DNA from 3 places in the Streptomyces sp. NPDC034084 genome. Region 2 is predicted to be linked to each of the others. Evidence: riboswitches for the same ligand, from Rfam matches in the RefSeq annotation. Region 2 holds a riboswitch; each other region holds the start of a gene.
The links. A riboswitch is a leader RNA that binds a small molecule or an ion and turns the genes downstream of it on or off. The one in region 2 is predicted to bind cyclic di-AMP.
Positions count from the first base shown of each region.

Region 1: it holds a riboswitch for cyclic di-AMP, as region 2 does, so the genes downstream of both, ACZ51I_RS09325 (M23 family metallopeptidase) here and ACZ51I_RS18570 (M23 family metallopeptidase) in region 2, are expected to answer to the same signal.
Region 3: it holds a riboswitch for cyclic di-AMP, as region 2 does, so the genes downstream of both, ACZ51I_RS30360 (M23 family metallopeptidase) here and ACZ51I_RS18570 (M23 family metallopeptidase) in region 2, are expected to answer to the same signal.

Region 1 is NZ_JBVISK010000002.1:859,307-869,680, forward strand. It holds gene ACZ51I_RS09285 (Glu/Leu/Phe/Val dehydrogenase dimerization domain-containing protein) at 1-428, shown strand, start outside; gene ACZ51I_RS09290 (TetR/AcrR family transcriptional regulator) at 317-958, shown strand; gene ACZ51I_RS09295 (STM4015 family protein) at 1,073-2,032, shown strand; gene ACZ51I_RS09300 (STM4014 family protein) at 2,029-3,246, shown strand; gene ACZ51I_RS09305 (STM4013/SEN3800 family hydrolase) at 3,258-4,079, shown strand; gene ACZ51I_RS09310 (STM4012 family radical SAM protein) at 4,076-5,410, shown strand; gene ACZ51I_RS09315 (STM4011 family radical SAM protein) at 5,420-6,280, shown strand; gene ACZ51I_RS09320 (SGNH/GDSL hydrolase family protein) at 6,267-7,061, opposite strand; gene ACZ51I_RS09325 (M23 family metallopeptidase) at 7,222-8,175, opposite strand; cyclic di-AMP (ydaO/yuaA leader) riboswitch at 8,178-8,334, opposite strand; gene ACZ51I_RS09330 (tyrosine-protein phosphatase) at 8,707-9,528, shown strand; gene ACZ51I_RS09335 (DUF6126 family protein) at 9,536-9,691, opposite strand; gene ACZ51I_RS09340 (helix-turn-helix domain-containing protein) at 9,725-10,354, opposite strand.
Region 2 is NZ_JBVISK010000005.1:20,184-30,557, forward strand. It holds gene ACZ51I_RS18560 (PrsW family intramembrane metalloprotease) at 1-553, shown strand, start outside; gene ACZ51I_RS18565 (aldo/keto reductase) at 550-1,497, opposite strand; gene ACZ51I_RS18570 (M23 family metallopeptidase) at 1,550-2,662, opposite strand; cyclic di-AMP (ydaO/yuaA leader) riboswitch at 2,674-2,838, opposite strand; gene ACZ51I_RS18575 (PP2C family protein-serine/threonine phosphatase) at 3,051-4,262, opposite strand; gene ACZ51I_RS18580 (MFS transporter) at 4,447-5,664, opposite strand; gene ACZ51I_RS18585 (PLP-dependent cysteine synthase family protein) at 5,661-6,683, opposite strand; gene ACZ51I_RS18590 (hypothetical protein) at 6,746-7,123, opposite strand; gene ACZ51I_RS18595 (MerR family transcriptional regulator) at 7,228-7,968, opposite strand; tRNA gene ACZ51I_RS18600 (tRNA-Met) at 8,110-8,183, opposite strand; gene ACZ51I_RS18605 (rhodanese-like domain-containing protein) at 8,237-8,731, opposite strand; gene ACZ51I_RS18610 (sigma-70 family RNA polymerase sigma factor) at 8,917-9,849, shown strand; gene ACZ51I_RS18615 (phosphatase PAP2 family protein) at 9,880-10,374, opposite strand, start outside.
Region 3 is NZ_JBVISK010000011.1:120,192-130,565, reverse strand. It holds gene ACZ51I_RS30365 (GntR family transcriptional regulator) at 1-511, opposite strand, end outside; gene ACZ51I_RS30360 (M23 family metallopeptidase) at 703-1,473, opposite strand; cyclic di-AMP (ydaO/yuaA leader) riboswitch at 1,486-1,648, opposite strand; gene ACZ51I_RS30355 (M16 family metallopeptidase) at 1,849-3,216, opposite strand; gene ACZ51I_RS30350 (M16 family metallopeptidase) at 3,243-4,601, opposite strand; gene ACZ51I_RS30345 (DNA gyrase/topoisomerase IV subunit A) at 4,783-7,239, shown strand; gene ACZ51I_RS30340 (CobW family GTP-binding protein) at 7,302-8,357, opposite strand; gene ACZ51I_RS30335 (sensor histidine kinase) at 8,469-10,175, shown strand; gene ACZ51I_RS30330 (DUF7342 family protein) at 10,172-10,374, shown strand, end outside.

The DNA.
Region 1 (10,374 bases), on a different contig from region 2:
TCGTCGACCCGGACGGCCTCGACGTCGAGGCGCTGCTCGCCGCCCGGGACGCGCACGGGACCGTCGACCGCTCCGCGCTGCATCCCGGCGACCGCGAGGAGCCAGGACCCGCCTGGCTCTCGGCCGACGCCGAGGTCCTCGTCCCCGCGGCCGTCTCGTACGCCATCGACACCGCGAACCAGGACCGGATCACCGCCCGCTGGATCGCCGAGGCGGCCAACACGCCGGTCCTTCCGGAGGCCGAGGCGGCGCTCGCAGCGCGCGGAGTGACCGTGCTGCCGGACGTGGGCGTGAACTCGTGCACCAACGCCTGGTGGTGGTGGACGCTCTTCGGCGACATCGAGGCCGACGCCGGTCAGGCCTTCGACCGGAGGCGCGCGGGGTCGCGTCCGTGCGGATCTCCGACGTGGCCTCCGCGCTCGGCGTGAGCAACGCACTTGTGCTCTACCACTTCTCGTCGAAGGAGCAGCTGGTCGCCGCGGCCTTCGCGCACGCCGCCGAGGCCGACCTCGCCCGGCTGCCGCGGCTGCTCGGACGGCGCTCCCCGGCGGTACGACGATTGCGGGCCGCGGTGCGCTGGTACGCCCCCACAGGCCGGGCCAAGGGATGGCGGCTGTGGATCGAGGGCTGGTCGGTCTCGCTGCGCGATCCGGAGCTGCGCCGGGTCGCGGCCTCCCTCGATCAGGAGTGGAAGACGGCGCTGACCCGGGTGATCGAGGAGGGGGTGGCCGCCGGGGAGTTCCGCTGCGCGGATCCCGCCGCCGCGGCCTGGCGGCTCACCGCCTTCCTCGACGGCCTCGCCGTCCAGACGACGGCCTACACCGGCCCCCTCTCGCGCACCACGATGCTCCGCTGGGCGGACGCGGCCCTCATCCGGGAGCTCGACCCCCCCGGACGAGCAGCCGACACCCGAACCCCCGCAGATCGAGACCGGTGCCGAACACGAGGACGACGCTAGGGCCCGGCACTGACAAACGGTCGGCAGCCGCCCCGGCGAGGGGCGTTGTCGGTGCCGCTTGGTAGAACTCTCTCCATCAGCCGAGCCGTCTCGACCGTTGTCTGGAGCGCCGTCATGACCGTTGGCACCTACCTGCAGGAATTCCACGGCCTGCCCGTGTTCGACTTCCCGGAGGCGGACGCGCGGGTCGAGCTGCCCGCGACGGAGACGGTCGCCTGGCGGATCTCCGCCCCGACGTACTCCGATCCCGGGGACGAGCTGTGGGGGCAGCGGTTCGAGCGCTTCCTGAAGACGGTCGACACGGCCCGGGTGCGCGCCCTGGTCGTCGGTGGCTGGGACGAGGCCTACGAGAACTCGTCCGCCGACATCGTGACCGCGCTGATCGGCGCCAACGACCGTTTGACGGCCCTGGAGGCGGTGTTCCTCGGTGACATGACCGGTGAGGACTGCGAGATCTCCTGGATCGTCCAGTCCGACGTGACGCCGCTCCTCGCCGCCTACCCGGCCCTCAGGGAGTTCGGGGTGCGCGGTGGCTCGGAGTTGGCGTTCCCCTCCCTGCGCCACACCGGTCTGGAGAGCCTGGTCGTGGAGACCGGCGGTCTGGGCGCCGAGGTGGTGCGCGGCATCGTGGGCAGTGACCTGCCCGCCCTGGAGAACCTCGAACTCTGGCTCGGCACCGACGAGTACGGCGGCGACAGCTCCCCGGAGGACCTGGCGCCGCTGCTGGCCGGCACGGCCTTCCCCGCGCTGCGCCGACTGGGCCTGCGCAACAGCGTGATCCAGGACGCCGTGGCCGCCGCCGTCGCGGGCGCGCCCGTCGCCGCCCGGCTCGAGCGGCTCGACCTGTCCATGGGCGTGCTCACCGACGAGGGCGCGGCGGCCCTCCTCGACGGGCAGCCGCTGACCCACCTCGCCCACCTCGACCTCTCCCACCACTACCTGTCGGAGGCGATGTGCGAGCGGGTCCGCGCCGCGCTCGTCCCGCACGGCGTGACCGTCGCACTCGACGACGCGCAGGTGGCGGAGGACGACGGCGACGGGGACGTCTGGCGCTACGTCGCGGTCGCCGAATGACCTGCGGCCCGCGTCTCGTGGTCGTCGGCGATCCGGCGGGCCGCCGCGTCGCGTTCTTCCAGGACGCGCTGCGGTCCGCCGGGCTGCCCGGGGCGCGGGCGGTGTCCTGGCCGGAGGTGCTCCGGGGCCGGGCACGGTTCGGCGGGGGCGAGACCGTGCGTCTGGACTCTCCCGGCGAGGATCCGGAGGCCGACCGGATGCTGCGCGGGGTCGACGATCCGGCCCGGGTCGAGGGCACGGGGCGCTGGTACGAGCGGTTCACCACCGCCGTGGCAGGGCTCGCCCGCTCCGTCGCGGAGGCGGGCGCCGTCCTGGTCGACGACCCCGACGAGCTCGCTGTCCTGTTCGACAAGAGGCTGAGCCACGGCCGGCTGCGGGCGGCCGGTGTCCCGGTGCCCGAGTCGCCGACCTCGGGTGCCGGCGCTCCACCGGTGCGCGGCTGGACCGATGTCAGGGCGCTGACCGCCGGGGCGGGGATGCGCAGGGTGTTCGTGAAGCCCGCGCACGGCTCCTCCGCCTCGGGGGTGCTGGCGGTGGAGACGAACGGCGCGGGCCGGGTCCAGGCCACCACCTCGGTGGAGCGTGCGGCCGACGGGCGGCTCTTCAACTCCCTGCGGGTACGGCGCTACACGAGCGAGCGGGAGGTCGCCGCGATCGTGGACACCCTCGCCCCCGACGGCCTGCACGTCGAGCGCTGGCTGCCGAAGGCCACCCAGGGCGGCCGGGCCGCCGATCTGCGGGTGGTCGTGATCGACGGGCGGGCCACGCACGCCGTGCTCCGCACCAGCCGTTCCCCCATGACCAATCTGCACCTGGGTGGCGCCCGGGGCGATCTCGACGCCGCACGGGCGGCGATCGCCGCGGCCGGGGGCCGCTGGGCGGAGGCGGTCGGGGTGTGCGAGCGGGCCGCCGCCGCCTTCCCCGGCACCCGGTGCGTGGGCGTCGACCTGCTGCCGGCGAGCGGCTGGCGCCGGTTCGCCGTGGGCGAGGTGAACGCCTTCGGCGATCTGCTACCCGGTCTCACGGGCCTGCCCGGCAGCGGCGCCGAGGGGCTCGACACGTACGGCGCCCAGATCGCCGCGCAGTTCGGGCGCGGCCACGACGGCGCCCGCGCCCCTGACCGTACGCACGACTCGCCCCGAGCCCACCGAGCCGCGCGGACCTCCCGAGCCACGCGCCCCACCCGCACCACCACAGGAACGAGCGCCACGTGAACCAGCCCGACATGAACGCGATCGTCGGCAGCCACGACCTGCTCCTGGTCACCCTCGACACCCTCCGGTACGACGTCGCGGCCGAGCTCGCGGCCGAGGGCCGCATCCCGAACCTGGCCCGTCACCTCCCCGGCGGCGTCTGGGAGCGGCGGCACGCCCCCGGGAACTTCACGTACGCCTCCCACCAGGCGATCTTCGCCGGATTCCTGCCGACCCCCGCGGCGCCCGGCCCCCATCCCCGGCTGTTCGCCGCCCGCTTCGCCGGCAGCGAGTCGACGGCCGACGGCACCTGGGTCCACGACACTCCTGACGTCGTGTCCGCGCTGGCGGCCGAGGGCTACCGGACGGTCTGCGTCGGCGGGGTGGGCTTCTTCAACAAGCAGCCGCCCCTCGGCTCCGTGCTCCCCGGCCTGTTCCAGGAGAGCCACTGGGAGCCTTCCTTCGGTGTCGCCTCCCCCAGCTCCTTCGAGTCACAGGTCGCGCGCGCCGAGGAGGTCGTCACCGGACTCCCGCGCGAGGAGCGCCTTTTCCTCTTCGTCAACGTGTCGGCGCTCCACCAGCCCAACTGGTTCCACCTGCCGGGCGCGACCCGCGAGGCCGGCGACTCCCGGGAGACCCACGCGGCGGCCCTGGAGTACGTCGACCGGCACATCGGGCGGCTCTTCGCCGCGATGAGCGGCCGCCGCCCCTGTTTCGCCATCGTCTGTTCCGACCACGGCACGGCGTACGGGGAGGACGGCTTCACCGGGCACCGGCTCGGCCACGAGGTCGTGTGGACCGTGCCGTACGCGCAGTTCGTGTTGCCCGGCCCCGAAGGCGAGGCGGCGGCATGAGCGACACCCCCCGCCCGTACCGGAGTTACGTCTACGCCTACCCGCACAAGACGGCATACCGCGCGCTCCCCGAGCGCCCGGAGCTCGCCGCCCTCTGGGCCGGGGAGCCGAAGGACGCGCTCTCCCTCTACGCGCACATACCGTTCTGCGAGGTCCGCTGCGGCTTCTGCAACCTGTTCACCCGGATCGGCGCCCCGGACGAGCTGACCACCCGTTACCTCGACGCCCTCGACCGCCAGGCCGCCGCCGTCCGCGAGGCCCTCGGGGACGGCTCGCCGGTGCGGTTCGCCACGGCCGCCTTCGGCGGCGGCACGCCCACCTTCCTCACCGCCGCCGAACTGGAGCGGCTCTGCGACATCGCCGAGAAGCGGATGGGCGTAGACCTGCGGGCGGTGCCGCTCTCCGTCGAGACCTCACCGGCGACCGCGACGGCCGACCGCCTCGCGCTCCTGGCGGAGCGGGGCGCGACCCGGCTCAGCATCGGCGTGCAGAGCTTCGTCGAGGCCGAGGCACGGGCGGCGGTCCGGCCGCAGCGCCGCGCGGACGTCGAGGCGGCGCTCGGCCGCATCCGGGACACCGGCGTGCCCGTCCTCAACATCGACCTGATCTACGGCATCGACGGGCAGACGGAGCGGTCCTGGCGGGTCTCGCTGGACGCGGCCCTCGCCTGGCGGCCCGAGGAGCTCTACCTCTATCCGCTGTACGTCCGGCCGCTCACCGGTCTGGGCCGGGTCCAGGACCCGTCGGCCGCCGACCGGGAGTGGGACGAGCAGCGGCTCCGCCTCTACCGCTCCGGCCGGGACCACCTCCTCGCGCGCGGCTACGAGCAGGTGTCGATGCGGATGTTCCGCCGGGCGGACGCCGGTCCCGCGGGGCCGGACGACTACGCCTGCCAGACGGACGGCATGATCGGCCTGGGCTGCGGCGCCCGCTCGTACACCTCGGCCCTGCACTACTCCTTCGACTACGCCGTCGACATGCGGGAGATCCGCTCGATCATCGACGCGTACGCCGGGACCGAGGACTTCTCCCGCGCCGAGGTGGGCCGGGCGGTGGACGCGGAGGAGGCCCGCCGCCGTCATCTCCTCCAGTCGCTGCTCCAGGCCGAGGGCATGCCGGTCGCCGGGTACGAGGAGCGGTTCGGCTCCTCGCCGTTCGCGGACTTCGGCGCGGAACTCACCCGGTTCGCGCGGTACGGCTGGCTGGACACGGACGCCCCGGAGGGGCTGCTGCGGCTGTCGCCCGAGGGGCTCGCGCACTCGGACGGGCTCGGGCCCGAGATCTTCTCCCCCGCCGTACGGGCCGCGATGGCCGCGTACGAGGCGAAGTAGGCGGCGGCCGTGGATCTCACCCTGCTCTACCGGGGCCCGCTCTCCTCCTGCGACTTCGACTGTCCGTACTGTCCCTTCGCCAAGCGCCGGGACAGCCGGGAGCAGCTGCGTGCCGACCGTGCGGCGCTGGAGCGGTTCACCGGCTGGGCCGCGGCGCAGACCGGGGACCGGCTGCGGATCCTCTTCACCCCGTGGGGCGAGGGTCTGGTCCGCTCCTGGTACCGGCGGGCGCTGGTCGAACTGTCCCGGCTGCCGCACGTCGAGCGGGTGGCGATCCAGACCAACCTGAGCTGCCGGGCCGAGTGGCTGGCGGATGCGGACCCGGAGAGCGTCGCGCTCTGGTGCACGTACCACCCGGGGCAGACGCCGCCCGAGCGTTTCCTCGCGAAGTGCCAGGAGCTCGCGCGGCGAAGGATCCGGTACAGCGTCGGGGTGGTCGGTCTGCCCGAGCACCGGGAGCACGCCCGCCGGCTGCGGGCCGCGCTGCCGGCGCACGTCTACCTCTGGGTGAACGCGGCCGAGGGGCACACGTACAGCGACGCGGAGGCCGAGGAGTGGACGGAGCTCGACCCGCTGTTCCCGTACAGCCGGCATCCGCACCGCTCGGCGGGGCTCCCCTGCCGCACCGGCGAGTCGGTGATCTCGGTGGACGGCGAGGGGACGGTACGGCGCTGCCACTTCGTCAGGGCGGAACTGGGGAACCTGTACGACGGTTCGTACCGCGCCGCCCTGCGTCCCCGCGCCTGCCCCCTCGCCGTCTGCGACTGCCACATCGGCTACGTCCACCTGGAGACGCTGCCGCTGTACGACGTGTTCGCCGGCGGGGTCCTGGAGCGGATCCCCGCCGCTGTGCCGCCTACAGGGGCATGAGGTCGGGGCGCTTGGCCGCGACGTGGTCGCCGGAGCTCTCGCCGCGCAGCCGGCGCCCGATCCAGGGCACGAGGTACTCCCTGGCCCAGTTGATGTCGTCGCGGCGCACCTCCAGGGTGCCGCGCTGCGGGACCGGCGGCCACGGCTGGTCCGGGTCGGCGGGCACCGGCAGGCCGAGGACCTGGGCGGCACGCAGGGCGACGCGGGTGTGTCCCTCGGCCGAGAGGTGCAGCCGGTCGCCGTCCCAGGCGCGGCGGTCCTGGACGGACTTCAGCGACCACAGGTCGAGGACCGGGCAGCCGTAGCGGTCGGCGATGGCCCGGACGTGGCCGTTGTAGGTGGCGATCTTGCCGCGCAGGTGCTTGAGGAGGGTCACCCCACGGGTGTCGAATCCGGTGGTCACCATGACGGTGCCGACGGCGGAGGTGAGGTCGGCGACGGCGCGTTCGAAGCGCTCGGCCACGTCGTCCGGGTCCGTTCCGGGGCGGATGATGTCGTTGCCGCCCGCACAGAAGGTCACCAGGTCGGGGGCGAGTTCCTTCGCCCGGGGGACCTGTTCCGCCACGATCTGGTCGAGAAGGCGCCCGCGTACGGCCAGGTTGGCGTAGCGGAAGGCGTCGTGCTCCGGCAGCTGGTCGGCGAGCAGGACCGCGAAACGGTCCGCCCAGCCCACGTACGTCCCGTCGGGCCCGGGGTCTCCGACGCCCTCGGTGAAGCTGTCACCGATCGCCGCGTACGACCCGAATACGTTCTTGTCTCTTGATCTCGAATCGTCTGCCACGGGAGCACATCCTTCCTCCTGGCCTGTGACTTACGCGACCGTAAGGAGGGGTTGACGGTGGGTGACATATGCCACCGATAAAGATTCCGCCAAGCCGGAATACGCCGGAGGCCCGGCACGTACGTGCCGGGCCTCCGGAAAAAGCGCTACTGACGTTCCGTCAGATGTTCACGCCGTGCTGGCGCAGGGTGGCCAGGGGGTCGATGTCCGAGCCGTACTCCGGCCCGGTGCGCATCTCGAAGTGCAGGTGCGGGCCGGTGACGTTGCCGGTCGCGCCGGAGAGGCCGATCTGCTGGCCGCCGCTGACGGCCTGGCCGGCGGAGACGGAGATCGAGGACAGGTGGGCGTACTGCGAGAAGGTGCCGTCGGCGTGCTGGATGACGACCTGGTTGCCGTACGCGCCGCCGTCGCCGGCGGAGTAGACGGTGCCGGGGCCGACCGCGACGACGGTGGTGCCGGTGGAGGCCATGAAGTCCACACCGGTGTGGTAGCCGGAGGACCACATGGAGCCCGCGGCGCGGTACGGGGTGGAGATGCCGCCGCTGACCGGGGCGACCCAGCCGGAGGAGGAGGTCGTACCGGCCGGCGAGGACTCCGCGGCGGACGACGCGGTGGTGGTGGCCTCGGCGGCGGCCGGGGCCGAGGGGCGCTCGCCGCCGCGGGAGGCGCGGGGGGTGTCGCCGTTCTTGCCGGAGCTCTGCGTGCTCTTGGGCGCGGCCTTCGGCGCGGCGGCCTTGGCGCTGTTCTTCGCGCCGAGGGTGAGCTTCATGCCGGGCAGGATGAGCGAGGGGTTCTCGCCGATGACCCGGCGGTTGTCCTCGTACAGCCGGTGCCAGCCGCCCGCGAGGTGGTGCTCGGCAGCGATCTTCGACAGGTAGTCGCCCCGGACGACGGAGTACGTCTTCGGCGCGGCCTTCGCGGTGGCGGGCGCCGCCTGGACGGCGGCGGCCTTCACCTGGGCGGGAGCGGCGGCCGGGGCGGCCTGCTCGGCGGCGTGGGCGCCGGTGGCTCCGAGGAGCGGGAGGGCGACGACGGCGCCTCCGGTGCCGGCTGCGGCGATGCCGCGGGTCAGGAGGTTGGACTTGGTGCGGCGGTGCTTACCCTTCGCGGGCATGGCGAATTCCTCTCCGGCGCCTGCGAGGTGAGCTGTCGGGTTCGGACTGGAGATGTCCGGTCGCGTGGACACGCGACTTCACCCCGAGCCGTCCTTCTTCGAGGGATCGGCGACTTACCTGGGTCCCCCGCTCCTGCCTTGTACGGGTGAGTGCGGATTCCGGTCGGTGGCAGGATTCGGCGGTCCGTCCGGATTGAGCGCGACGCTAGACGAGGGGGGTCGGCGCGAACAAGCCACAGTTTTCCCGCGCTCCCGGATGACGCGATATCCGGTCGGAATTCCGGTCACCCTCCGTGGAGGGCGGTCCCCGGATCCCCTTTTGCCGGGGGTATTTGGAAAAGACGATCAGGCACGGTCCGTCACGGTTATGACGCTGCTCACGCGTCGATCCCCATCTCCCCTGCAACCGGGGCGGGTTATCTCGAACTCCTCAATACGGACAGATCACCCATTCCCGTGCGAGGGGGTGTGTTCCAGGGGCCTCACCCGAGATGATTGCCCCAGGAACCGATCGACAGAACAGGAGCAGCCGTGACGCAGCAGCTGCCGCAGACCCCGCCCGCCGAAGCCGCCGAGCCCGAGCTGGCGGAGGTCCGCAACTTCCGGGACGTGGGCGGCCTGCCGACGACGGACGGGCGCGCCGTCCGTCCGGGCCGCCTCTTCCGCAGCGGCCATCTCGCCCACGCGACGGAGGACGACGCCGCCTTCCTCGCCTCGCTGGGCCTGCACACCGTCTTCGACTTCCGCAACGAGGCGGACCGGAGGGTCGAGGGTGCGGACGTCGAGCTGCCCGGCGTGCGGAACGTGAACATACCCCTCAACGACCCGGCCGACGGCAAGGAGTTCTGGAGGCTGGTGCGCGACGGCGAGACCGCGCAGCTGCGGGAGGTCCTCGGCGACGGCAAGGCGGCCGCCCGCATGTCCGCTTCGTACCGGAAGATGGTGGTGGAGCGGGCCGCGGAGCACAGCCTGATCCTCCACTCCATGGCGGAGGAGAGCGTCCCGGCCCTCATGCACTGCGCGGCTGGCAAGGACCGGGCCGGACTCGCCGTGGCGATCACCCTGCTCGCGGTCGGCGTCGAGCGGGACGCGATCGAGGCCGACTACGTGAAGTCCAACGAGCCGCACCGCCGTTACAAGGTGCGCCGCAGCTCCACCGCCCCGGACGCGATGTCGCCCGAGGTGATGGAGCTGCTCAGCCCGCTCTTCGACGCGCGGGTGGAGTATCTGCGCGCGGCCTTCGACACGATCGAGGCGACCTGGGGCTCGATGGACGCCTACTTCTCGGAGGGCCTGCGGCTGGCCCCGGAGACCCGCGAGCGCCTCCGCGAGCGGCTGCTCACCGAGGCGTGATCCCGGCCTACTGGTTCTGCCCGCCCAGCGTGAAGAGCAGGTAGAGGAAGCCGGCGAAGAGGTGGCCTGCGATCAGGTAGGCGAAGAGGCGGAGGACGAGGCCCTTGGGGAACTTGCCCTCACCCCGCTCCTCGCCGGTGACCGGTACGGACTTCTCGGACATGTCGGTCCTTTCCTGAGGAATCATCACGGAACGTCAGCGCCGGTGCGGGGTCCCGTCGCCGAGACACAGCTCGGCGGCGGGGCTCTGCATCAGGGTGTGGACGAAGAGCAGTTCGGCCCCGCCGGGGGTGTCGGCCCCGATCCGGTGCGGGGTGAGCGAGTCGAAGTGCGCGCTGTCCCCCGGATCGAGGACGTGGACGGCCCCGCCGAGCGCGAGCCGCACCCGCCCTTCCAGGACGTGGATCCACTCCTCGCCGGGGTGGACGCGCACGATGTCGGCCCGGGTGGCGTGCGGCACGTGGACGCGCAGGCACTGGAGGGCGCGCCCGGCCCCGCCGGCCTGGCGGTAGACCCAGCCGTCGGCCTCGACGGGTTCGGAGCGGTCGGCCCGGACGACGGGGTCGCGCTCGGGGGGCGCCTCGCCCAGGAGCTCGGAGACGGTCGTACCGTAGATACGGGCCAGGGCGAGCAGCATCGGCAGCGAGGGCTGCCGATTCCCCGTCTCCAGGCGCGAGAGGTGGGCCGGCGAGAGTCCGGCCCGCTGGGCGGCGGCCTCCAGGGTGAGGCCCCGGCGGCGGCGCAGCGCCCGCAGCTGGGGGGCGACGTCGGGCAGGCCGCCGGAGGTGGCGGGGTCCGGGGAGGCTTCCCCGGGGACGTGGTCCATGCGTCCATTCCGCCAGGATC
Region 2 (10,374 bases):
GCGCCGGGTGCTGCTCCCGCTCGCCGGGCTGCTGCTCGCGATGGGCCTGCACGCCGCCTGGAACGGCTCGGCCACCTTCGGCGGCCCGCTGGCCTTCTACGCGGTGTACGGGGCGCTCATGGTCCCGGCCTTCGGCCTGCTGACCTGGCTGGCGGTCTGGAGCCGGCAGCGCGAGCTGCGCACGATATCCGGGGAGCTCCCGGCGTACGCGGCGGCCGGCTGGCTCGCCCCCACCGAGCCGCTCGCGCTGTCGTCGATGCACGCCCGGCAGGTGGCCCGCTCGTTCGCCGCCCGGACGTACGGCCCGCCCGCCGCGCGCGCGGTCGGTGAGTACGAGTCCTTCGCGACGACCCTCGCGTTCCTGCGGGACCGGGCCCGGCGGGGCACGGCGGGACCCGATTTCCCGGCCCGGGAGCAGGAGCTGCTGCACCACCTGTGGCAGCGCCGCGCGGTCGCCTCCCCGGCCCTGACGTACGCGGCGCGGGCGACGGGCCGGGCCTGGGCTCCGCCGCAGTACCTGGACTACGACGGCTACAACCCGTACCGAAGTTAGACCGCGGAGGCCTCGGTGAGGAGCGTCAGCTCGGCCTCCGTGAGGGTGAGGTCAGCGGCCGCGACGAGGGCCGGGAGCTGTTCGACCGTGCGGGCCGAGGCGATCGGCGCGGCGACGGTCGGCCGGGCGGCGAGCCAGGCGAGGGCGACGGTGGCGAGCTCCGCCCGGTGCGCCTCGGCGACCGTGTCGAGCGCGGAGAGCACGGCCCGGCCCCGCTCGGTCTCCAGGTGCTTGGCGGCGCCGGAGGCCCGCACGCTGTCGATGTCGGCGCCGGGACGGTACTTGCCGGTGAGGAAGCCGGCGGCGAGCCCGTAGTACGGGACGGCGGAGAGCCCGGCCTGCTCGACGGTCTCCAGGAGCGGGCCCTCGTAGGTGTCGCGGGAGACCAGGTTGTAGTGCGGCTGGAGGGCGACGTACCGGGCGAGGCCCTCCGCCTCGGCGAAGTCGAGGGAGGCGCGCAGCCGCTCCGCGGAGATGTTGGAGGCGGCGACGGCGCGCACCTTGCCGTCCTTCACCAGCTGGTCGAGGGCGGTGACGATCTCCTCGACCGGGACGGTCTCGTCGTCGAAGTGCGTGTAGTAGAGGTCGATGTGGTCGGTGCCGAGACGGCGCAGCGACTCCTCCGCGGCCGCCTTGATCGTGGTGGCGGACAGGCCCTTGAAGTGGGGGTGGGCGCCGACCTTGGTGGCGACGACGATGTCGGAGCGGTTGCCCCGGGAGGCGAGCCAGCGGCCGATGACCGTCTCGGACTCGCCGCCCTGGTTGCCCTCGGCCCAGGCGGAGTAGACGTCGGCGGAGTCGACGAAGTTGCCGCCGGCGGCGGCGTAGGCGTCGAGGACGGCGAAGGACGTGGCTTCGTCCGCAGTCCAGCCGAAGACGTTGCCGCCGAGGGCTACGGGGAAGACGTGCAGGTCGGAGCTGCCCAGCGGGCGGAGAGACGTCATGCGTCGGTCAACGGTCTCCGCCGCCGGGCCTATTCCGTACGGGCTGCGGGGATCAGAGCGAGAGGCCCTTGGAGCGGAGCCAGGACGCCGGGTCGATGCCGTCGCCGCCGGGCGTGTGGACCTCCATGTGGAGGTGGGCGCCCGTGACGTTGCCGGTGGCGCCGACGCGGCCGATGGTCTCGCCGGTGCCCACGGTCTGGCCGGCGCCGACCGTCATGGACGAGAGGTGGCAGTACCAGACCTCGGTGCCGTCCTCCAGCTCCAGGACGATCCGGTAGCCGTAGGAGCCCGACCAGCCCGCCGACTTGACGGTCGCGCCGTGGACCGCCTTGAGCGGGGTGCCCGTGGGGGCGGCGAAGTCGAGGCCGGTGTGGTAGCCGGAGGACCACATCGAGCCGGACTGCATGTAGGTGGCGGTGAGGGTGTACGAGGAGACCGGCAGCGAGTAGCTGGCGGCGAGCTGGGCGAGGCGCTCGGCCTCGGCCTTGGCCTTGGCCTCCGCTTCCGCCTTGGCCTTGGCCTCCGCCTCGGCCTTCGCCTTCGCCTCGGCGGCTGCCTTCTCCGCCGCGGCCTCCTTGGCCTCGGCCTCCGCGGCGGCCTTCTCGGCGGCGGCCTTCTCCGCCGCGGCCTTGTCGGCGGCATCAGCGGAGGCCTGCTGCTGCTCGGCCTGCTGGAGGATGCGGGCGCGCAGGGCCTCGCCCGCGGCGGGGGCGGTGGCCGCGGTGGCGGTGGCCTGCTCGGCCCGCCCGGTGTGCTCGTCGGCGGCGGTGGCGTAGGTGGCGGCGGTGAGCGGGTTCGGGTTGGCGCGGGCCGCGGAGACGGGCGCCGCCTCCTCCTCGGCGAGGAGGGCGCCGACGCCGGGGAGGTCGCCGGCGTCCGGCAGGTCCAGGTCGGGGAGGTCCGGCAGCGAGATGGTGACCGGGGGCTTCTCCTGCGCGGTGGCGAGGCCGCCCGCGCCGACGGCCGCGATGACGCCGACGCCGAGGACGGTGGAGGAGCGGGCGAAGTTGGAGCGTTGCTTGACGACCCGGTGCCGGCCGCCGGCGCGGTTCTCTGCGCGGAGGGATCCCTCGGTGGGGTTCCACTCGGTGCCGGGGGCGGAGGGGGCCGCACCGCTACCGAAGGCATCGAAGGGGGCTTCGGGTGCGGGGGTGTTGGACGCCACGTGGGCGCGCTCCTTTCCTTCCTTCTCGCCTACCGGGTTAGCTGACGGGTTCGGAGCAGGAAGGTCTCCTACGGGCTCGACCGCACGGGTGCGTGACACGCACGGGTGCGGAGGGGCCCGATTCACCCCAAGTGGTGGTTCCCCGGTTCCTTTTCAGGATTCGGCGCGTGCGCACGGTGCCGTCTCTTGCGACGGCTGGGACGACCGCGCTGCGTTATCGAACGTTAATAGACACGGGGTCCCGATTCCAAGCCGTTCCCCTTGATCATCTACTGAATTAGGGGGCTATCGCCCGAGTTGAGGCCCCTTCAGTGAGACCGGTCGCGGATTCGACGAAACCCCCGAGATCTGACGTTAAGTCAATTGTTATCGCAGGGACACCTTTCGACTACGCCTGGTGACGGGGCCGGCCCGGGGGCACCACCGGCATCGTCCGGCGCCGCTCGGGCTGCCCCGTCGCCGGGCGGCTCAGCGCGAGCAGCGCCATGTCGTCCGTCGACCCGCCGCCCGTGTGGAGCCGTACGTCGCCCACGAGCGCGTCGAGCAGCTCCTCGGGACCCGGGAAGATCCGGCCGGCGAGCCGCGCCGCCGGATCGTAGAAGACGCCCTGCGCGTTCCGCGCCTCCGAAAGTCCGTCCGTGTAGAAGAGTAGCGTCGCGCCCGGCGGGAACGGCCGCGCCTCGGCCCGGTCCGGCCACGCGGCCAGCTCGCCCATCCCGAGCGGCAGCGCCGCCTCGCCCGGCTCCAGCGGGTCCAGCCTCCCGTCCGCGTACAGCATCAGCGGTGGCGGATGCCCGCGGTTGACCACCCGTACGAAGCCGTCGAAGGTCCCGCTCCCGTCGGAGCGCGGGATCTCGGCCAGGACGGCGGTGGTGAACCCCTCGACGGCGTCGAGCCCGTCCCGCCGGGTGCCCTCACGGGCCAGCGCCCGTTCGAGGCGCTGCGCCACGCCCTCCAGGGTCCGCTCCTGCTCGGCCGCCTCCCGGAAGGCCCCGATGACGACGGCGACGGCCTCGACCGCGTCCATCCCCTTGCCCCGCACGTCCCCGACCACGAGCCGCACGCCGTGCGGGGTGTCCTGGACGGCGAACAGGTCGCCGCCGATGAACGCGTCGGCCTGCGCCGCCTCGTACCGCGCCGCGCACTGCAGCCCGCCGATCCGCTCGGCGGGCGTCGGCAGCACCGCCTTCTGCGCCGTCTCCGCGATGACCCGCGCCGAGGCGAGCCGTTCGCCGCTGCGGCGCACGACCCGGTTGATGAGGAGGGCGAGCGCGGAGACGGTGAGGACGGTCAGGGTCTCCGTGAGGGAGGCGATCTCGTCGACGGTGCCGTTGTAGACGTGCAGCCCGACGGAGGCGAGGACGGCCGCGATGCCGGTGAGCAGCGTGGTCAGCAGCGAGAAGAGGGGCGCGGCGATCAGCGGAGCGGCGGAGAAGAGCGGGGCCGCTGTGTACGCGGGCGGTGTCGACAGGTCGAAGACGACACCGCCCGCGATGACCAGCGGAGGCAGCGCGCGGATGAACCGCCGGGCACCGCCGTACGCGGGGCGGCCCTCACCGCCCCGCCGTCCTCCGCCCACCGTTCCTAGGGGGTGCCCCACCTGTGCTCTCCTGCCCGGTCCGACCGGCCGCGGTCCGCACCGCGCCCTCCCAGGGTCACCGCCGCCGCCCGGGGCGGCGACCCCGGGGGGCCGAGTGGCGTACGGGAAGGGCCGAGCGCCCGGCGCACGCCCCCAGCCGCCGCCCCGTACACCCCCGCCTCGGTCCCCGCCGTACGCCCCCGCCTCAGCCGCCGCCCGCCTCCGCGAGCCGGCCGCCCCGGGCGAGCAGGGCCATCGCCGCCGCGCACCCCAGGCCCACCGCGCACAGCGCGAGCCACGGCGCCGCCGACCAGCCGGTCACGTCGAGGAGCGCGCCCGTCCCCAGGTTCCCGAGGGTGATCCCGACCCCGCACACCGTGTTGTAGAGCCCGTAGTGGGTGGCCACCCAGCGCCCCCGGGACAGGGCGACGACGGTGTCCATCTCGTACGGGTAGAGCACCGCGTTCGCCACGGACAGGACCGCCGCGCACAGCAGCAACGCCACCACCCCCCGGCCGAGGACCGCGGGCACCAGGAACGCCCCGCCCATCAGCCCGAGCCCGAGGACGAGACAGCGCTCCCTGGTGAGGCGGCGCCGGCACCAGGCCGTGATCCGCAGCTGCCCGGCGAGCGCGACGAGCGCCGAGACGACGAACAGCGCGGTCGTCACCCCCGTACCGCCGGCCGCGAGCGGCAGCGCCAGATAGACCTGGAAGGACAGCACGTACGAGCCGGTCATGGCGAGCGAGAAGAGCCAGAAGGTGCGGTGGGCGAGGACCGTACGGAACTGCCCCCGCTCCCCCTCCCCGGCCGCACCGGACACGGCCCGTACGGGCAGACGCCGGAGCTGTACGAGGGTCAGGCCCGCGAACAGCACCGCTGCCACCGCGCAGGTCAGCCGGAACGACACCCCTGTCAGGGCCACCCCGACGAGCGGCCCGAGCAGAATGCCCGCCTGGTAGTACGCGTTGAACAGCGCGAAGGCCTCCACCCGCCGCTCCTCGCCCGCCTCCGCCGCGAGGCATGCCCGCACGGCGGGGTTGAACAGCGCCCCCGCGAGGCCGGTGGCGAGCGAGGCGGCGATCAGCATCGGCAGCGACTGGGCGAAGGCGAGCGCCCCGAAGCCGACCGTCCGCAGCGCGCAGCCGGCCACGATGAGCGGCTTGAAGCCGAACCGGTCGGCGAGCGCCCCGCCGACGAGGAACATGCCTTGCTGGGAGAGGTTCCGGGCGCCGAGGACGAGACCGACGGCCCAGGCGGCCATGCCGAGCCCGTCCGCGAGATGCGCGGCCAGGTACGGCATGAGCATGTAGAAGCCGAGGTTGATCGTGAGCTGGTTGAGGAAGAGGAGCCGTACGGCCGGATCGAAGGTACGGCTCTGCTTCCAGACGCCGCCCGCGGCGGACGTGGTCGCCGTCGTCACCGGGCACGCTCCAGGACCCGGCGGGTCCAGCCGCTGACCGTGTCCTCGGAGACGTACGCGGCGGGGTTCTCCCGTACGGGCCCGTCGAGCAGCCCGTGCGCCGCGCAGAACTCGTCGTTGAAGACCGTGTCGAAGTACCGCTGCGGCCCGTCCGGGAAGACGGCCGCGATCCGGGTCCCGCGCGGCCGCGTGCGGGCCAGCCAGCCGGCGACGAGGGCGACCGCTCCCACGCTCCAGCCGCCGGTCGCGAACTGCCGCGAGGCCAGTCGGCGGGCCGCCCTGACCGCCTCGGCCGGGCCCACCCAGTGCACCTCGTCGAAGGCCGCGTGGTCCACGTTCCCCGGGTGGATGGAGGAGCCGAGGCCGCGCATCAGCCGTTCCCCGGCCGGAAGGCCGAAGACGGTGGAGTTCACCGAGTCCACCCCGACCAGCTCCAGGGCCGGGCTGCCGGTGGCGCGCAGGGCCCGGGAGATCCCGGCCGAGTGGCCCCCGGTGCCGACCGCGCAGACGAGGACGTCGATCCGGCCGAGCTGGGCGGACAGTTCGGCGGCGAGCCCCGTGTACGCGGCCGGGTTGTCGGGGTTCCCGTACTGGTCGGGCCACCAGGCCCCGTGGAGGGTGCCGAGCAGCTCGGCGACCCGGTCCATCCGGGCCTGCTGCCAGCCGCCCTGCGGGCTGGGCTCGGGGACGACGTGGACGCGGGCGCCGTGCGCGACGAGCATCCGCTCGACGATCGGTTCGAGACCGGGGTCGGTGACGACGTGCACGGGGTGGCCGTGGAGCACTCCCGCGAGGGCCAGGCCGAGGCCGAGGGTCCCGGAGGTGGACTCGACGATCGGGGCGCCGGGGCGCAGCTCGCCGCGGCGGCGGGCCTGCTCGACCATGTAGAGGGCGGCGCGGTCCTTGATGCCGCCGAAGTTGAAGCCTTCGAGCTTGGCCCAGTAGCCGTCGTCCGTCCACAGGACGGGGGTGTTGCCGACGGTCTGCCCGTCGGCGGGGAGCGTCAGTGGTGCGGTCATGGGGGTACGTCCTCGGGGTGATACGCGAAAGGGAACCTGGTCACGCGGGTGCGGGACCCGGTTCAGTTCCGGTCCACCCCGAGGGCGATCAGCAGTCGGCCCGGCTCGGGTCCCGGGCCCGCCCGGCCCCGGACGCAGCGCGCGCGGGGATCGGCGCGGTGGTCCGCCGCGTACGGCAGGACGGCGGCTCCGCCGGCGTCGGGCGCGGCGAGCGGTGAGGCGGCGGCCTGCGCCGGGAGGTGGGCGTCGAAGGTCCAGGACTCCCCGGAGCGCTCGCAGCCGTGCGGGAGCGCGGGGGCCGAGACGGTCGCGGTGCCGGAGGCCGGCAGCACGTGCCCGTGGGGGCCGTGGCAGACGCTCACGAGCAGGGCGAGGAGCGCGAGCAGGACGAGCACGGCGGGCGCCCGCCGGCTCAGGTCACTCACACGCTCGTCACTCATGGTGTGCGTGAGACTACGGTGGGAGAGGGCGCGCCCCCAAAGAGGCGGGCACGGTTTCGGCCACCGTTTACTTCAGACGGGCACCGCTCACGTCAGACCGGCTGTCAGAGGTTCCGCTCGGCGTAGACCTTCATCGCGTCCCGGACGAGGATCGCGGTGCCCTCGCCGTGCTTGTCGTAGTTCGCGGTGAAGCGCGGGTCGTCGACGTACATGCGGCCGAGACCGATCACGTACTCCCTGGTCGGCGTCGTGGTCCTCGACAGCCAGACGACCTGGCGCCGCGCGATCGCCTGCACCTCGTCGCTGCCGGCGGCCAGGCCGTCCCGCGCCGCCCGCCCGAAGTCGCGGGCGATGCCGGCCTGCTCTTCCATGAACGCCTTCTTCTGCGCGTCGGTGAGCGAGCGCCACCAGCGGTCGCCCTTCTCGTACGCGTCCCGGCCCCAGCGTTCGGTGACCTCCTCCTCGTACACCGTGTGGTCGAAACCGTCGAACACTTCGTCGGCCATGAGCTCTTCTCCGTTCTCGGTCTTGTGGAGGGTGGTCCGCACGGACGCGATCTGGCGTCCGATGCGCTCGCGCTCCTGCTCCAGGAGGGCGAGATGGGTGCGCAGGGCGGCGGACGTGTCCCGCTGGCCCGCGAGGACCTCGGCGATGGCGGGCAGCGAGAGCCCCAGCTCGCGCAGCAGCAGGATCCGCTGCAGCCGCACGAGCGCCGCCTGGTCGTAGTACCGGTAACCGTTCGCGCCGATCCGGCTCGGCTCCAGCAGTCCGCGCTCCCCGTAGTGGCGGAGGGTGCGGCTGGTGGTACCGGCCTTCTTGGCGATCTCCTGGATCGACCACTCCATACCGAGAACGCTAAATCTTGACGTCGCGTCAAGGTCAAGCGAAGCGCACGGGGAAACGATGAAGCCCGCGAGCCGCGATGAAGTGGGCACACGACGAAGGCCCGGATCGTTTTCACGATCCGGGCCTTCGTTGCTACTGAGTAGCGGGGACAGGATTTGAACCTGCGACCTCTGGGTTATGAGCCCAGCGAGCTACCGAGCTGCTCCACCCCGCGTCGGTAAACATGACTGTACGGCATGACCGGGGCGATCACGAAATCGGTTTACGTCAGCAACCGCAGTCGTCCGAGTCGACCGGCGCCGTGAGGGGGTCGGCGGCCTTCTCCGCGGGCCCCTCCCAGGTCTCGTACGCGAAGCCCTCGCGCACCCAGTACTCGAAACCGCCGAGCATCTCCTTCACCTGGAAGCCCAGCTCGGCGAGGGCCAGCGCGGCGCGCGTGGCGCCGTTGCAGCCGGGGCCCCAGCAGTACGTGACGACCGGGACGGAGCGGTCGAGCAGCTGCTCGGCCTGCTCGGGGACGAGCGCGGTCGGCAGGTGGATCGCGCCGGGGACGTGGCCCTGGTCCCAGGAGGCGGTGGACCGGGAGTCGATCACGACGAAGCCCGGGTCGGTGCCCTCGGCGGCGGCGGTGGCGAGCGCGGAGGCCACATCGGAGACGTCGGCGTGGAAGGCGAGGCTGGCGGAGAAGTAGGCGGCCGCGGCGGCGGGGGAGGCCGGCGGGGTGCGGAGCACGGGGTTGACCTGCGTCGTTGTCGTCGTCATGGTGATCAATCTACGGACGAGGATCACCGGGCAGAAGCGAGGAACCACGGCGGTCGGCACCTTCGACCGGGGAATCCCCGGCGTTCGCCGCGGGAGGCCGGGGATCTCACGTAGCGGGACCTTCCGGCCTGGTCCCGCCGCCGGTGGACGTGTCACATCGGCGGGGTTTCATCCGTCATGACGGCATGACGGGACGCGAACGGGGAGATCGACGAGTGGACCACGACAAGGAATTCCTGGCCCGGCGCTTCGAGGCCGACCGCGGTCATCTGCGGGCGGTGGCCTACCGGATGCTGGGCTCGCTCAGCGAGGCCGAGGACGCCGTCCAGGAGGCCTGGTTCAAGCTCAGCCGCAGCGACGTCAGCGGCGTGGAGAACCTCAGCGGCTGGCTGACCACGGTCGTCGGCCGCGTCTGCCTGGACATGCTGCGCTCGCGCGGCTCGCGCCGCGAGGACCCGCTGGAGTACTACGTACCCGATCCGGTCGTCCGCGTCGTCGACGGCACCGACCCGGAGAACGCGGCCGAGCTCACCGACTCCGTCGGGCTCGCGCTCCTCGTCGTCCTGGACACCCTGGGGCCCGCGGAACGGCTGGCGTTCGTCCTGCACGACATGTTCGCCGTCTCCTTCGACGAGATCGCGCGGATCGTGGACCGCACGCCGGCCGCGACCCGCCAGCTCGCCAGCCGCGCCCGCCGCCGGGTGCAGGACGCGGCGCCGGCCCCCGGTCCGGACCCGCGGCGGCAGCGGGAGATCGCCGACGCGTTCCTCGCCGCGGCGCACGGCGGGGACTTCGAGGGGCTGCTCGCCGTCCTCGACCCGGACGTGGTGCTGCGCGCGGACGGCGGCAGGACGCTCGCGGAGGTCTCCCGGGTCGTCCGGGGCGCGGAGGCCGTCATCGCGCAGGCCCTCATGTACGCGAAGTTCCGTGCGGGCGCGCTGCGGGTCGTGGCCAACGGCCAGCCGGCCGTCCTGTCGGTCATCGACGGGCGCCCGGGGTCGCTCATGACGTTCACGATCGCCGGGGACCGGATCGTCCAGCTGGACGTCCTGGCGGACCCGGAGCGCATCGCGGCGCTCGGCTTCTCGGAGGAGGACCTGGCCGGGGCGACGTACTGAGGTCCTGGCCCTGGCCGGACACCGGAGGGGTCACCTCTTCCTGGCGGACCACCACCTGTCGGCCGCCAGGGAGACGCCCGCGCTCGCGACGCCGAGGAGGCCGCCCGCGGCGACGTCGCCCGGGTAGTGCACCCCGGTGTGGACCCGGGAGTAGCCCACGGTCCACGCCAGGGCCGCGAGGGGCAGCGCGGCGGGCGGCAGCACCGACCCGACGGCGGTGGCGAAGGCGACGGCCGACGCGGTGTGCCCGGAGGGGAACGACGCCGAGGCCGGCATGGGCACATGACGGCTCACCACCACCCGGGCCGCCTCCCGGTCCGGCCTGCGCCTGCGGACGAGCCGCTTGCCCAGCAGGTTCGCCGAGGCCGAAGCCACCGCGACCGCTCCGACGCCGACGAGCGCCGCCCGTCGCGGCCGGCCCGGCACGAGCGCCAGCGCCGCCGCGACGGTGAACGAGATCTTGGAGTGGTCGGCCGCCGCGGAGAGCCGCCGGAACGCCGTGTCGAGCGTGGGCGTCGAGGTGGC
Region 3 (10,374 bases), on a different contig from region 2:
CCCAGGCCTCCACGGGCTGGGCCGGCTGCTCCACCACGTGCGTCCAGGCGATCTTGTGCCGCAGCTGGGTGAGCAGCGCCGTCAGGGCCGGGCTCCCGGAGGCCTGCGCGAGCGTCTCGTGGAACCAGCCGCCGAGCGAGCGCAGGTCCTCGCCCTGGCCGCGCCTGGCCCGCTCCTGCCCCAGCCTGACCAGGCCGCGCAGCACCTTGAGGTGCGCCTCGGTGCGCCGCTGCGCCGCCCGCGCGGCCCCCAGCGGTTCGAGCAGCGCCCGCATGTCCAGCAGATCGGCCGCCTCCTGCTCGGTCGGCTCCGCGACCTGGGCGCCCGCGTGGCGGCGGGTGACGACGAAGCCCTCGGACTCCAGGGTGCGCAGCGCCTCGCGGACCGGGACGCGGGAGACGCCGTACCGGCGGGCGAGCTGCTCCTCGGTCAGCCGGCCGCCCCGCTCGAACACGCCGGAGACGATGTCGTCCCGGATCGCCGTGCATACCGAGTGCGCGGGAATGCGCATGTCCGACCTCCGCCTTGGTCCGCGCGAGACAATTCGACCGGCGCCTGTTCCGCGCCCGATCCGCGACTCTATTGCAGCAGGCCGGGATTTCCGATGCCCCGACGGAATTCATGGGCGTCTTTTGGTCAGCGAAAAGCCCCGGCTCAGTACGAGCCGGGGCTTTTGCGACGCGGTGTGCGGCGGGGTCCGGGTCAGACGGTGACGCCGCGGGCGCGGAGGTACGCGACGGGGTCGATGTCGGAGCCGTACTCGGGGCTGGTGCGCGCCTCGAAGTGGAGGTGCGGTCCGGTGGAGTTGCCGGTCGAGCCCGAGATGCCTATCTGCTGGCCCGGCTCGACGGTCTGCCCGACGTGGACGCCGATGGAGGAGAGGTGTCCGTACTGGGTGTACGTGCCGTCGTGCATCCGGATGACGATGTTGTTGCCGTACGCGCCGCCCCAGCCGGCCTCGACGACGGTGCCGGAGCCGACGGAGACCACCTGGCTGCCGTAGGCGGCGTGGAAGTCGACGCCGGAGTGGCTGCCGGAGGACCAGAGCGAGCCGCCGGTCTTGTAGCCGGTGGAGACGTACGAGCCGGCGACGGGGAGCTGGAAGGAGGCCAGGCGGCGGCGCTCGGCCTCGCGGGCGGCCCGCTCGCGCTCCAGCCGGACCTCCTTGGCGCGGGCCTCGGCCTTGCGCTTCGCCTCGGCCTCGGCCTTCGCCTTGGCGATGGCCTCGAAGGCCTCCTGCTCCTGGGCGGCGGCCTGGGCGTTGATCCGGTCCACGAGGGATTCCTCGGAGATCACCTGGGTGAGGCCGGTGTCCTCGACGGAGCGGTTGTCCGTGTCGGCGGCGAGCGCCGGGGAGGCGAGGGTTCCGATGACGCCGGTGGTGGCCAGCGTCGCGGCGCCGGCGATGCCCACGCTGCGGCGCGCCATCCGGCTCGGACCACGATGCTTCCCGGTGGCACGGGTGAACGCCATGAAGGGGCTGATCCTTTCCTTCCTTCTCGCCTACCGGGTTAGCTGACGGGTTCGGAGCAGGAAGGTCTCCTACGAGCCCCTCCGTCGAGACGAAGGCGCCCGATTCACCCCAGGGACTACGTGGGTCCCCGGCTCCCCAGGCTCGCGCCTGACGGGGACTCGGCGATGACTGTCCGGTGCCGCGGTTGCGGCACGTGCAACTGACGAACAGCCGCACCGACGCTATGCGGATCGTCTTTCAATCACCAACCAGACGCGCCTTTTGTAAGACATGCCACAGGGCATACGATCATGGTTGCTCTCAATACGGACATACGGTAAGACCCCGACGAACGATGCCGTCGGGGTCTTCCCGTCGTCGCGTCAGGGCCGGAATCAGCCCGTCACGACGGTCACTTCACCGATGCCGAGGGCGCGCACCGGCTCCGCGATCTGCGCCGCGTCGCCGACGAGCACGGTGACGAGCCGGTCGACCGGGAAGGCGCTGACCACGGCGGCCGTCGCCTCGACGGTGCCGGTCTCGGCCAGGCGCGCGTACAACTGGGCCTGGAAGTCGTCCGGAAGGTGCTGCTCCACCTGGTCGGCGAGCGTCCCGGCGACGGAGGCGGCCGTCTCGTACTTGAGCGGCGCCACCCCCACCAGGTTCTGGACGGCCGTCTCGCGCTCGGCGTCGGTCAGGCCGTCGGCGGCGAGGGTGCGGAGCACCTTCCAGAGGTCCTCAAGTGCCGGGCCGGTGTTGGGGGTGTCGACGGAGCCGCTGATGGCCAGCATCGCGGCGCCGTTCCCCCCGGCGTCCGAGCGGAGCACCTGGCCGAAGGCGCGCACGCCGTACGTGTAGCCCTTCTCCTCGCGCAGGACCCGGTCCAGACGCGAGGTCAGGGTGCCGCCGAGGCAGTACGTGCCGAGGACCTGGGCCGGCCAGACGCGGTCGTGCCGGTCGGGGCCGATCCGGCCGATCAGCAGCTGCGTCTGAACGGCGCCGGGACGGTCCACGATGACGACCCGTCCGGTGTCGTCGGCGGTGATCGGCGGCATCGGTAGCGGCTCGGCCGGCTCACCGGTCCAGGCGCCCAGCGTCTCGGCGAGGACCTTGTCGAGGTCGACGCCGGTCAGGTCTCCGACGACCACGGCCGTGGCCGTGGCGGGCCGGACGTGCGCCTCGAAGAAGGCGCGGACGGCGGCGGCGTCGATCGCGGCGACGGTCTCCTCGGTGCCCTGGCGCGGCCGTGACATCCGGGACTCGGCCGGGAACAGCTCCTTGGAGAGCTGCTTGGCCGCGCGGCGCGCCGGGTTGGCCGTCTCGTGCGGGATCTCGTCGAGGCGGTTGCGCACCAGGCGCTCGACCTCGGTGTCCAGGAACGCCGGGGCGATCAGGGCCTCGGAGAGCAGGCCGAGCGCCTTGGGCAGCCGGGAGACCGGGACCTCCAGGGAGACCCGTACGCCCGGGTGGTCGGCGTGCGCGTCGAGCGTGGCGCCGCAGCGCTCCAGCTCGGCCGCGAACTCCTCGGCGCTGTGCTTGTCGGTGCCCTCGGAGAGCGCGCGGGCCATGATGGTGGCGACACCGTCGAGACCGGCGGGCTCGGCGTCCAGCGGGGCGGGCAGGAAGATCTCCACGGCGACGACCTGCTGGCCGGGGCGGTGGCTGGTGAGCACGGTCAGACCGTTGTCCAGCTTCCCGCGGTCCGGGGCCGGGAAGGCCCACGGCCGGGCCGCGCCGGGCGCCGGCTGCGGGTGGAAGTCCATGCTCGTCAAAGACACGGCGGCGTCGGTCACTGGTCCGCTCCCTCTTCGTCGTCATCGCCGTCGGCGCTGTCGCTCTGCTCGGTCGCCAGGGGCTCGTAGACGAGCACCGCGCGGTTGTCGGGGCGCAGCTTGGCGGCGGCGACCGCCCGCACCTCGTCGGCGGTGATGTCGAGGACGCGGTCGACGGCGGTCAGAGCGAGCTGCGGGTCGCCGAACAGCACGGCGAACCGGCACAGTTCGTCCGCACGGCCCGCGACGGTGCCGAGCCGGTCCAGCCACTCGCGCTCCAGCTGGGCCTGCGCGCGCTCCATCTCCTCGGGCGTCGGGCCCTCGGCGGCGAACCGGGCGAGCTCCTCGTCGACGGCCGCCTCGATCCGCGGGACCTCGACGCCGCCGGACGTCTTGACGTCCAGCCAGCCCAGGGAGGGCGCCCCGGCGAGCCGCAGCAGGCCGAAGCCGGCGGCGACGGCCGTGCGGTCACGGCGGACCAGCCGGTTGTGCAGGCGGGAGGACTCCCCGCCGCCCAGGACCGTCAGGGCCAGGTCGGCGGCGTCGCACTCGCGCGTGCCGTCGTGGGGCAGCCGGTAGGCGGCCATCAGCGCGCGCGCCGGGACCTCCTCCTCGACGACCTCGCGCAGCTGCTCGCCGATCACCTCCGGCAGATCGCCGGAGCGGGGCTCGGGCTTGCCGTCGTGGCCGGGGATGGAGCCGAAGTACTTCTCGATCCAGGCGAGCGTCTGCGCCGGGTCGATGTCGCCGACGACGGACAGCACCGCGTTGTTCGGGGCGTAGTACGTGCGGAAGAAGTTCCGCGCGTCCTCCAGGGTGGCCGCGTCCAGGTCGGCCATGGAGCCGATCGGCGTGTGGTGGTACGGGTGGCCCTCCGGGTACGCGAGGGCGGTCAGCTTCTCGAAGGCCGTGCCGTACGGCACGTTGTCGTAGCGCTGGCGGCGCTCGTTCTTGACGACGTCCCGCTGGTTCTCCATGGACTCGTCGTCCAGGGCCGCGAGCAGCGAGCCCATGCGGTCGGCCTCCAGCCAGAGCGCGAGCTCCAGCTGGTGCGTGGGCATGGTCTCGAAGTAGTTGGTGCGCTCGAAGCTCGTCGTGCCGTTGAGGGAGCCGCCGGCGCCCTGCACCAGCTCGAAGTGGCCGTTCCCGTGCACCTGCTTCGAGCCCTGGAACATCAGGTGCTCGAAGAGGTGGGCGAGGCCCGTACGGCCCTTGACCTCGTGACGCGAGCCGACGTCGTACCAGAGGCAGACCGCGGCGACCGGGGTCAGGTGGTCCTCCGAGAGCACCACGCGCAGGCCGTTCGCCAACCGGTGCTCGGTCGCTGTCAGGCCGCCGGAGCCGGCCTCGGCCGTGGCCGTGTGACCCATGGGCATGTACGTCCCTTCGATCGCGATGTGAAAAAGTCCTGCCACTGTATGCAAGCGCGCCGACACCTGGCGAAGTTCCCGCCCCTTCGTGATGTCCCTCTTCCGGGTCGCGGTCGGCGCTGTCGGTGGCACGGTCCACAATGGTCCGCGTCAGATCAACCTTGTTGGTGAAGGAGCCGCAGCCGCGATGGCCCGCCGCAGCACGAAGACACCGCCGCCGGACGACGCGTACGAGGAGAGGATCCTCGACATCGACGTCGTCGACGAGATGCAGGGCTCCTTCCTCGAGTACGCGTACTCGGTGATCTACTCGCGCGCTCTCCCCGACGCCCGCGACGGCATGAAGCCCGTCCAGCGCCGCATCGTCTACCAGATGGGCGAGATGGGGCTCCGACCCGACCGCGGCTTCGTCAAGTGCGCCCGTGTCGTCGGCGAGGTGATGGGCAAGCTCCACCCGCACGGCGACGCGTCGATCTACGACGCGATGGTCCGCATGGCACAGCCGTTCTCCATGCGTCTCCCCCTCGTCGACGGCCACGGCAACTTCGGCTCCCTGGGCAACGACGACCCGCCGGCGGCCATGCGGTACACCGAGTCGCGCATGGCCCCGGCCGCGCTGCTCATGACCGAGTCCATCGACGAGGACACGGTCGACTTCACGCCGAACTACGACGGCCAGGAGCGGGAGCCGGTCGCGCTCCCCGCCGCCTACCCGAACCTGCTGGTCAACGGCGCGTCCGGAATCGCGGTCGGCATGGCGACGAACATGCCGCCGCACAACCTCGGCGAGGTCATCGCGGCCGCCCGCCACCTGATCCGCCACCCCAACGCCGACCTCGAGACGCTGATGCGCTTCGTGCCCGGCCCCGACTTGCCCACCGGCGGCCGGATCGTCGGCCTCTCCGGCATCAAGGACGCGTACGAGTCGGGCCGCGGCTCCTTCAAGATCCGCGCCACCGCGACCGTGGAGACCGTGACGGCGCGCCGCAAGGGCATCATCGTGACCGAGCTGCCCTTCACGGTCGGCCCCGAGAAGGTCATCTCCAAGATCAAGGACCTGGTCGGCGCCAAGAAGCTCCAGGGCATCGCGGACGTCAAGGACCTGACCGACCGCAGCCACGGACTGCGCCTGGTCATCGAGATCAAGAACGGCTTCGTGCCCGAGGCGGTCCTGGAGCAGCTCTACAAGCTGACGCCGATGGAGGAGTCCTTCGGCATCAACAACGTGGCCCTGGTCGACGGACAGCCGCTCACCCTCGGCCTCAAGGAGCTCCTGGAGGTCTACCTCGACCACCGCTTCGAGGTGGTCCGGCGCCGCTCCGAGTTCCGCCGCACCAAGAAGCGCGACCGGCTCCACCTGGTCGAGGGCCTCCTCGTGGCACTGCTCGACATCGACGAGGTCATCCGCCTCATCCGGGAGAGCGAGAACTCCGCCCAGGCCAAGGAGCGCCTGATGGAGCGCTTCTCCCTGAGCGAGATCCAGACGCAGTACATCCTGGACACCCCGCTGCGCCGCCTCACCAAGTTCGACCGCCTTGAACTGGAGAGCGAGCGCGACCGCCTCAACGGCGAGATCGACGAGCTGACCGGGATCCTCGACTCCGACGCGGAGCTGCGCAAGCTGGTCTCGGCGGAACTGGCCGCGGTCGCCAAGAAGTTCGCCACGGACCGGCGGACCGTCCTGCTCGAGTCGGCGGGCGCGCCCGTCGCGGCCGCGTCCCTGGAGGTCGCGGACGACCCGTGCCGGGTGCTGCTCTCCTCGACGGGCCTGCTGGCCCGCACGGTGACGGAGGCGCTTCCGGCCGCGGAGGACGGCAAGCGGTCCAGGCACGACGTGATCGTCTCGGTGGTCGCGGCGACCCAGCGCGGTGACATCGGGGTGGTGACCTCGGCCGGCCGGCTGCTGCGGATCGCGGTGATCGACCTGCCGCAGCTGCCGGACACCGCGAGCACCCCGAACCTGGCGGGGGGCGCGCCGCTGTCGGAGTTCCTCTCCCTGGAGGCGGACGAGACGGTGGTCTGCCTGACCACGCTCGAGGAGTCCTCGCCGGGTCTCGCCCTCGGCACGCTGCAGGGCGTGGTGAAGCGCGTGGTGCCGGACTATCCGGCGAACAAGGAGGAGCTGGAGGTCATCACCCTCAAGGACGGTGACCGGATCGTCGGCGCGACGGAGCTGCGGACGGGCGAGGAGGACCTGGTCTTCATCACCTCCGACGCCCAGCTGCTGCGCTACCAGGCCTCGCAGGTGCGGCCCCAGGGGCGTCCGGCGGGCGGCATGGCGGGCATCAAGCTCACGGCGGGCGCCGAGGTGATCTCGTTCACGGCCGTCGACCCGGCGGCCGACGCCGTCGTCCTCACCGTCGCGGGCTCCACGGGCACCCTGGACTCCTCGGCGGGCACCTCGGCGAAGCTGACCCCCTTCGACCAGTACCCGCGCAAGGGCCGCGCCACCGGCGGTGTCCGCTGCCAGCGCTTCCTGAAGGGCGAGGACGTCCTGACCTTCGCCTGGGCGGGCGCCACCCCGGCCCGCGCCGCCCAGAAGAGCGGCGCCCCGGTGGACCTGCCCGAGGCGGACCCCCGCCGCGACGGCTCGGGCACCCCGCTGCCGAAGCCGATCAACGTGGTGGCGGGCCCGGCGAGCTGATGACCTGAGTCAGAGATCCTCGACAAAGTCGCTGCCTATCGCCGACGCGTCTCCGACCCAGGTCACCGGGAATCCTCCGGATCCTCCTCGGTCCGCCGCACGTACCGCAGGACGCCCCACATGCTGTGTTCGTCGGGGGCGTCCTGCGGGCCGTTCAGCTCGCAGGCGGAGAGTTCCTTGCGCAGCGCGGCCGCGTCGACTCCTGAGCCGATCAGGACGAGCTGGGTGAGGCGCTCCTCCCCGGCGGGCCAGGGCTCCGGGTAGAAGCGCAGGAAACGGCCGACCGCGTGGACGAGGTAACGGTTGGCGGGATCGGCGGCGCCGAGGTCGACGAAGCCCTTGATCCGGTAGAGGCCCTCGGGTCGCGAGTCGAGGAAGGCCATCAGCCGGCGCGGGTGCAGCGGCGTCGAGGCCGTGACCGAGAGGGCCTCGTAGGCCGCGTGCGGGTGGGCGGGGGCGGCGTCCTCGGAGCCGTACAGGATGTCCTCGATCGACATCTGTCCCTCGATCTCGCCCTCCGGTACGACCCGGTCGAAGAGCAGTTCCGGATCGACGCGCCCGTGGGATGCCTCGACCACGGCGGCGCGCCCGGCGAGCCCGGCCACCGTCTCCCGTACGCTTCGCAGCTCGTCCGCGGCCACCCGGTCCACCTTGTTGACGACGACGAGGTCGGCGAGGGCGAGGTGCCGGTCGGTCCCGGGATGCCGCTGCCGGGTGGCCGTGAACTCGGCGGCGTCGACGACCTGGACGAGCCCTCCGTACACGACCCGCTCGTTCTCGCTGGCGAGCACCATGCGGACCAGTTCCTCCGGCTCCGCGAGCCCGCTCGCCTCGATCACGATCACGTCGAGCCGGGACTCGGGCCGGGTCAGGACCTCCAGGTACTCGTCGAGCTCGCCGGCGTCGACGGCGCAGCACAGGCAGCCGTTGCCGAGGGAGACGGTGGAGCCGACCTGGCCGGCGACGGTCATCGCGTCGATGCCGATGTCGCCGAAGTCGTTGACCATGACTCCGATACGGGTGCCCCGGGCACTGCGCAGCAGGTGGTTGAGGAGCGTGGTCTTCCCGGCCCCGAGAAACCCGGTCAGGACGACGACGGGGATCTGCTGCGTGGTCAAGGGACGTGCCTCCGCTTCCTTCGGGTCCTACGGGCGTGACAAACCCCCAGAATAGGCGCCCGTCCCGTCACCGTTTCCGGTCGCCGGTCGCGTCCGTTTACCTTTTCCGGCATGAGCCCCGCACAGACCAGCCCCCCGCGCGCCCGTGCGCGCCGTCGACGGTTCGGGTGGCCTCGGCGGGTGTTCTCGCAGGTCCTGCTGATGCAGCTGGCCATCGCGACCGGTGTGACCGTCCTCGCGACCGGCCTCTTCCTCGCCCCGCTGAGCGCCCAGCTCGACGACCAGGCCATGCGGCGGGCCCTGGCCATCGCCGGGACCACGGCCTCGCCGCGGCTCGCCGCGGAGCTCACCGCAAGCCGGCCCTCCGCACGGGGTCCGGTCCAGACGGAGGCGGAGCGGATCAGGACCTCCACGGGCGCCGAGTACGTCGTGGTCATGGACACGCGCGGGGTGCGCTGGTCGCACACCGATCCCGCCGAGATCGGCAGGCGCGTCTCCACCGACCCGAGCAGCGTCCTCGCCGGGCACGACGTGATGGAGATCGACAGCGGCACCCTGGGCCGCTCGGCGCGCGGCAAGGTGCCGCTGCGGAACGCCGACGGGCGGATCGTCGGCGCGGTCTCCGTCGGCATCGAGTACGACAGCGTCCGCGACCGGCTCCTCGCCGCCATCCCCGGCCTCCTCGCCTACGCGGGCGGCGCGCTCGCGGCCGGTGCGCTCGCCGCCTACCTGATCTCGCGGCGGCTCCAGCGCCAGACCCACGACCTGGCCTTCTCCGACATCTCCGCGCTGCTCGCCGAACGCGAGGCGATGCTGCACGGCATCCGCGAGGGGGTCGTCGCCCTCGACCGCCACGGCTCCGTACGGCTCATGAACGACGAGGCGCAGCGCCTCCTCGGCCTCGGCCCGGAGGCGGCGGGCAGGCCGCTCGACGAGGTCCTCGGCCGGGGCCGTACCGCCGACGTCCTCGCGGGGCGGGTCACCGGCGAGGACCTGCTCACCGTCCGGGGCCACCGGGTGCTGATCGCCAACCGGATGCCCACCGACGACGGCGGCGCCGTGGCGACCCTGCGCGACCGCACCGAGCTGGAACGCCTCGGGCGTGAGCTCGACTCCACCCGCGGCCTGATCGACGCGCTCCGAGCCCAGGACCACGAGCACGCCAACCGGCTGCACACCCTCCTCGGTCTCCTGGAGCTGGAGATGCACGAGGAGGCGGTCGCGTTCGTGACGGAAGTGGTCGGGGTGCACCGGGCCACCGCCGAGCAGGTCACGGAGAAGGTCCACGACCCGCTCCTCGCCGCGCTCCTGGTCGGCAAGGCGACCGTCGCCGCCGAGCGGGGCGTCTCGCTGCGGCTCGCGCCCGGTTCTCTGCTGCCGGACCGGCTCGTCGACCCGCGCGAGCTGGTCACCGTCGTCGGCAACCTGGTCGACAACGCCCTGGACGCCGCCGCCGGCACCCCCGGCGCCCGGATCGAGGTCTCCTTCCGCGCCGAGGGCCGTACGGTGGTGCTGCGGGTCACGGACAGCGGCCCGGGCGTCCCCGAGGAGCGCCGCGAGCTGATCTTCACCGAGGGCTGGACGACGAAGGAACTGCCGTCCCACGGGAAGCGCGGGCTCGGCCTCCCCCTGGTCCGCCGCCTCGCCGAGCGCCGGGGCGGCACCGCGGAGGCGGCCGGCGGCCCCGAGGGCGGCGCCGTGTTCACGGTCGTCCTCCCGGACGCCCTGACCGAGCCGGAGCCCACCGAGCCGGTGCCCGCCGAGTCTGATCCCACCGAGCCGGAGCAGGTTTCGGAAGCCGCCGGGGAGGCGCGATGATCGACGTGCTCGTGGTGGACGACGACGTCCTGGTCGCGCGGATCAACGCCGCCTACGTCGCCAAGGTGCCCGGCTTCCGGGTCGTGGCCACGGCCCACTCGACCGCCGAGGCGCTCGCCGCCCTGGACGGACAGCCGGTGGACCTGATCCTCCTGGACCACTACCTGCCCGACGAGAACGGGCTCGCGGCGGTACGAGA